Regions from separate parts of the Gilliamella sp. B2828 genome, predicted to be linked through region 1. Evidence: riboswitches for the same ligand, from Rfam matches in the RefSeq annotation. Region 1 holds a riboswitch; the other holds the start of a gene.
What was found. A riboswitch is a leader RNA that binds a small molecule or an ion and turns the genes downstream of it on or off. The one in region 1 is predicted to bind preQ1.
Positions count from the first base shown of each region.

Region 1 (3,430 bases):
TTTAAACTAGCTGGATAACTTAATGATATTATTCATAAATAACTGAAACTCTTGTAACAATCTGTCGTCTAAACCTGATCAAAAAAGGATTAACAGATTTGGCTTTGGCTGATTGTTTTATTAGTCTTTTGCACAGAATGTTGATAAGTTTTATCGTGGAGTTAACATTTATACTGAAACATCGCTCTTTCCTCAAACCGTTTGGCAAAATAACGGACGCAAAGTGATAAAAAATGGGTTTTACCGACCATTAAGATAAGCCAATCAATGAAATTTTCGTGTGGTTTAAAGGTAAGGGTAATGATTCTTTGAAAGTCGAGTTTTATGAATAAGTGATAATGTGCTTTGTAAAAAATATTTAGGAGTGTATGCCGTTTCGTTGTTTTTTTGTCTTACATTGAACGATTAAGGACGAATTGAGAGGGAGGGGGGGAAGCTCTGGTAACGTGGGGATGTGTCATGATGTTATCTCAATGGGGATTGGTGATGGATAAATCATGATAAAAAAATGACTTTTTATTGTCACCTTCCTTTTGGGTTAAGAGGGGTACTTTGTTGTTCAACGTAAATAAGCGAAAAATTGTAATGGTATACACTCCTAAATCTTTTTTACAAGATAAACATAAAATTAGTCGATTCAAATTCAATTTATGTTTAAGTAGTATTGAGAGCGGACTATCTAATCAAGAATTTTTTCATCAGCATTATTACCTTACCAACACTCATCATTTGGCAAGTCAAACGCCTTATTGACATTAGCGGAATGAATAAGGTGAATGACAAAACAAACTTACTAAAATTTGATAAAACATCATCATTACCAAATTAAATAGCGCTGAACAGTAGAGCTGACTGATTAAATTTTAGTGCCTAAATCTGTTTTTTATTCAGTTAACTAATAGCAAAGAATTAAACGATTACTCAATATGAGCAAACTTATGCGTTTGAATGCTTAGTAACCATTTGTTGTCGATGCGGTTTTGGTTGATTTTGCCAAGTAATTCAATTGTTTCAAGCATATTAAATTCCCCCTTTTTTTCGCAAGGAGATAGATAATATCGTTTGGCTTGAATCTGGTGTTCGATATATTGGCAAAAAGGGAGAAAGTCTGCATGATTTTCAGCAACAATTCGCACTTCGTTTGCAGTCGGTTGAGCGATTTTTTGGTATCGTGCTTGATAACAAAATTTAGGGCTAAGGGCGATATAGTCAATTAAAGGATCGACTTTACCTAATCCATTACTTTCAATAGCAACAAAGTAGCCGGCTTGTTTTAGGGGGAAAAGTAATTCTGGTAGGGCGGTAACCATCGTTGGTTCACCCCCAGTAATAATGATGTTTTTGCTGGTATATTGTTTCACTTTAGTCAATAACTGATCTCGTGTAAAACGGGTAAATCGGCGAAAATTAGTATCACACCAAATGCAATTTAAATTACACCCAGCAAAACGAATAAAAATGGCAGGCATGCCTGTATTATAACCTTCGCCTTGTAATGATTCGAAGATTTCAACAATACGAAATTCCGTCATTTTTCGCTCCGATGGTACTCACAGTAAGATGTGGGGGTTTCCCAAAGTTTGATCATCGAGATAGGTAAGTATTGTGACAGGCAATCAAAAATAAATTTACTCATCCCTTCGGCAGTGGTGCGACAAGGAAAGGCAAAAATTTTTCGATCCATCTCTTGCAATAGTGAAGCGATACGGCATTCATTAGCATTATTTTGATTATAAAGGTAAGCATGATCAAGCGGATCCACAATGTGCTGTTTAACAATCGCTTTTAAATCAGCGTAATCTATGACCATATCTGCACTGGAACCCGTAGCTATCAGATCACCTTTAATTTCGACCAATAAGCGATAAGTATGTCCGTGAAGGTTATGACATTTTTTGTTGTGCCCGTCTAACATATGACAAGCATCGAATTGAAATTCTTTAGCAATTTTGAACATGTATTATTCCTAGTTTTTTTTCGTGGGATGGATCACGAACCACGGTTAGACCATCTAACAAAATAGAGCGGTTAATATAATCGATTAGCGGCTAAATGTCATCTTACAATTGTTATTACGAGCAATATTCATTACACTAATGTTGTAAAATTGAACATTTATATTTTGCTTATTTCAGTAACTGAATATAAATTCATTTTATTGTCGATTTTTTGTAAAAAATTTCATAAAAAACTCTTGAAATTTATCTTTCCACACTCATTTAGTAACCATGCAAATGGTTTATCTGCTTAAAGCATTTAAGCCAAATCTATTGCTCAGGAGATAATTAATATGAGGTTAGATAAACTCACTAATAAGTTTCAACAAGCTTTAGCTGATGCACAATCATTAGCATTAGGTAAAGATAATCAGTATATTGAGCCTGTTCATGTTTTAACCGCCATGCTGAATCAAGAAGGCAGCAGTATCAAGCCGTTACTGGCAGCAGCGGGGGCAAATGTGACAATGTTACAACAAGAACTCAATCAAGCAATTGATCGATTGCCACAAGTACAAGGTGTGGGAGGAGAAGTCATTCCATCTCAAGATTTTGTACGTGTATTCAATCTTTGTGACAAGTTAGCGCAAAAAAATGGCGACAGTTATATCTCATCCGAACTCTTTATATTAGCAGCGTTAGAAGAAAAAGGCAGTTTAGGTGATATTCTTAAAAAAGCCGGTGTGACCAAAGAAAGATTGAATCAGGCAGTAAGTCAAATAAGAGGAAGTGATAACGTGAACGATGCTAATGCCGAAGATCAACGTGGTGCGTTGAAAAAATATACCATTGATTTAACCGAGCGTGCTGAACAAGGTAAGCTTGATCCAGTCATTGGGCGTGATGAAGAAATTCGCCGTACAATCCAAGTATTACAACGTCGTACTAAAAACAATCCAGTGTTAATTGGTGAACCAGGTGTGGGTAAAACAGCCATTGTTGAAGGACTTGCGCAACGCATTGTTAATCGTGAAGTGCCTGAGGGATTACGGAATAAACGAGTACTGTCTTTAGATATGGGGGCGTTAATTGCTGGCGCAAAATATCGCGGTGAATTTGAAGAACGTTTAAAAGCCGTTTTAAAAGATTTAGCCAAAGAAGAAGGGCGCATTATTTTATTCATTGATGAAATCCATACCATGGTTGGTGCAGGTAAAAGCGATGGGGCAATGGATGCAGGTAATATGTTAAAACCCGCATTAGCCCGCGGTGAATTACATTGTGTTGGTGCTACAACGTTAGATGAGTATCGTCAATATATTGAAAAAGATCCCGCTTTAGAACGTCGATTCCAAAAAGTGTATGTGGCTGAACCTAGTGTTGAAGATACGATTGCTATATTGCGTGGTTTGAAAGAGCGTTATGAATTGCATCACCATGTCCAAATCACGGATCCCGCAATTGTGGCTGCTGCTACGTTATCGCATCGTTAT
Region 1 covers NZ_JAFNMU010000009.1:264-3,693, forward strand. The annotation lists gene J3U19_RS08390 (7-carboxy-7-deazaguanine synthase QueE) at 918-1,532, opposite strand; gene queD (6-carboxytetrahydropterin synthase QueD) at 1,529-1,957, opposite strand; PreQ1 riboswitch class I at 1,961-2,006, opposite strand; gene clpB (ATP-dependent chaperone ClpB) at 2,291-3,430, shown strand, end outside.

Region 2 (3,430 bases), on a different contig from region 1:
ATTAAATTTAGTTGAAAACATTTTACCAACTCGAGAAAGAGCCAGTTTGATTTTGACAAAAGGTAACGATCACAAAGTAGATTATGTTCAATTAAGAAAATAAACTTAGGAGGATCAATATGAAATCAGCAATAGGGTTATTAAGTAAATTAAGCATTATCACTTTAGTTATGGCGTTTTCTGTAAATAGTTATGCATCAAGTAATGATGTACATGAAGGATTGACTTGCGATGCTAAAAAACAGGCCATCGAAGCAAAAATAGAACAAGCCAAAAAAGCCAATAATACTTTTGAAATCACAGGGCTTGAAAAAGCACTTCAACAAGTTAATACCAATTGTTCGGATGACACATTGGAACAAAAATACAAAAGATTAGTGGAAGAAAAAAGCAAAAATGTCTCTGACAAAACCAAAAAATTAGCAGAAAAAACCAAAGAGTATGAAAAAGATGGTATTAATGCAAATCAAGACAAAATTGATGCTCTAAAATCTAAATTGCACGATGCAGAAAAAGAACTCACTGAAGCAAAAAATAAATTAGCGGATTATTATGATAAAGTTAATACTAAGTAATCTTAGTTTTTAATTTTATTGAAATTAAAAAATAGATTCGAACAATAAAATAATATTGAAATTTGTGCAATTAATATTGACTTTGAGGAGATATATTACTTCTTGAGGTCATCTTTAATATCTCATATTAGCTAAAATTATGTTAATTTTCTTTAGTTCTATTTAGCTATTTTCTGTAAAAATGCTGTTAACCTAAAGTGCTACCAAAAACGATAAGTTTTATATGATCATTTATCTAAATATTATTAAATAAAACCATTAGAAATGGATGAATATTATGACAGATAATTTACGGCTATTAATTACAAAATTTTAAAACTTGAATACTGAAAATCGACTAAATGTATTCGATGTAAATATAATCAATTAAATTATTTTAAGTTTCTATTACCAATTGTTAAAAAATAATTAGATAATCGCATTAGGACTATTAATAGTCCAAAGAACAACATGAGTCTTACAACGATATAAATAAACAGATTATAACATTGATCTTTATTATCCCTTTACTATTCATAAATTTATGACTATTGATTAAAAATCTTCTACAAGGATGTTTTTTTTATCGGTAATGAATGTTGTCTTTTTGATAAAACAGAATGAGTGTTACACATAACAATTACTGAAAATAAACTGATCTCTTTTTTATAAAATTTTATTAGATAGCTAATTTTATAGAGTAATATTTGCTATTTTTCAAAGTTAACCGTTTCATTGTTTCCAAATCAGCTCTTAATTAATTTGATTAAAATGATGTTCTAGACTTTTTTAGTAAAAAAAGGTAAGGTGTGCGGCTTGTCTCGTGGTTCGTGAACCTCCCACGCAAAAAAACTAAGGAAAATTATGAGTAACGTTACATTATTAGGCGATCAGTCTGTTCGCTATCCAACAACCTATGCTCCGGAAATTCTGGAAACTTTTGATAACAAACATCCCGGTAATGATTATTTTGTTAAATTTAATTGTCCGGAATTTACGAGTCTTTGTCCTATTACAGGGCAGCCTGATTTCGCCACAATTTATATTTCTTATGTGCCTAATATCAAAATGGTTGAGAGTAAATCTCTTAAGCTGTATCTATTCAGCTTTCGAAATCATGGTGATTATCATGAAGATTGCATCAATATCATTATGAAAGATCTGATTAAGTTAATGGATCCTAAATACATTGAAGTGTGGGGTAAATTTACACCACGTGGTGGTATTTCAATTGATCCTTATGCCAATTATGGTAAATCCAATACTCAGTGGAAGCAAATTGCACTCAATCGCTTAGTTAATCATGATCTTTATCCCGAAAAAGTCGATAATCGCTAATTATCAATCTGACAGGAATTTTTAATGAAAAATCGTAAAGCACTAGTGATATTTTCTGGAGGGCAAGATTCGACGACTTGTCTGCTGCAAGCCATTGCCGATTATGGTCGTGAGAATGTTGAAACCATAAGCTTTCAATATGGTCAACGCCATAGTATTGAATTGGATAAAGCTAAGTGGATCGCCGAGGATTTAAGTGTCAAGCAAACCGTAATTGATACATCAGTGATCAAACATATGACCAATAATGCTTTGATTGATGATTCGCAAGAAATCAAAGCTGCACAAGATGGTGATTACCCAAATACTTTTGTTGATGGACGTAATATGTTGTTTTTACTGTTAGCGGGTTGTTATGCCAAGCAGAAAGGTATTAATGATATTATTATCGGCGTTTGTGAAACGGATTTTAGTGGTTATCCTGACTGTCGTGATATTTTTATTAAATCCATGAATGTATCGATGAATTTAGCGATGGATTATGCATTTAATATTAAAACACCCTTGATGTACCTGACTAAAGCTCAAACATGGGAAATGGCTGATAAATTGGGTTATCTTGATTATGTTCGCCAAAATACCCATACTTGTTATTACGGTGTAGAAGGGGGATGTGGTAAATGTCCTAGTTGTATGCTGCGTGATAAAGGTCTACAAGAATATTTAGCCCAAACTTAACCAATATTTATCTGGGTTCTCTCACCCCATTAAAAAAGGAAACAAATATGTATTTAAACGTTCATTCACAATTGATTGAAAAACAATTTACTCGACAGCAAAAACATAAAGCACTCGGCTGGTTGGCTTTTTTTCATATTATCGTTATTGCTTCCAGTAACTATTTGGTACAAATTCCATTTGATATTTTTGGATTTCATACTACTTGGGGAGCGTTCACTTTTCCATTTATCTTTTTGACCACTGATTTAACTATTCGTATTTTTGGTGCCAGTTTGGCGAGAAAAATTATTTTTGTGGTTATGATTCCCGCTTTATTGTTTTCGTACCTAATTTCGGTTCTATTTTTCGAAACCCATTGGGTAGGTTGGTCAGCATTGATTCATTTTAATAGCTTTGTTTTTCGAATTGCTTTAGCCAGTTTTGCGGCTTATTTAATTGGACAATTAATGGATATTACTGTTTTTAACTATTTAAGAAAAAATCGTTCTTGGTGGGTAGCACCTTCCGCTTCTGCAATTTTTGGAAATGGTATTGATACTATCGTCTTTTTTGCTATTGCTTTTTACAAAAGCAGTGATGAATTTATGGCCAATCATTGGGGTGAAATTTCGTTAATGGATTACAGTTTTAAAATTTTAATTTGTGGTTTGTTCTTTTTACCATTATATGGGATTATTTTGAATGTTATTTTAAAAAAATTAACTGCAAAAACGCTATAAACCAGTCAGTCATCACCCAATTATTTATAAATTACCAACATTTGGAGCTTATTGATCGTACAGTAAGTTCTAAATGCCAAGAGTACCACTTCAAATCAGTTTTTCTGAAAAATTCTGTTAAAAATTTGATTTATCATT
Region 2 covers NZ_JAFNMU010000004.1:188,497-191,926, forward strand. The annotation lists gene coaA (type I pantothenate kinase) at 1-103, shown strand, start outside; gene J3U19_RS05440 (DUF1090 domain-containing protein) at 120-575, shown strand; PreQ1 riboswitch class I at 1,372-1,416, shown strand; gene queF (preQ(1) synthase) at 1,419-1,892, shown strand; gene queC (7-cyano-7-deazaguanine synthase QueC) at 1,917-2,570, shown strand; gene J3U19_RS05455 (7-cyano-7-deazaguanine/7-aminomethyl-7-deazaguanine transporter) at 2,618-3,292, shown strand.
Region 2: another riboswitch for preQ1. It lies ahead of queF (preQ(1) synthase); the one in region 1 lies ahead of queD (6-carboxytetrahydropterin synthase QueD).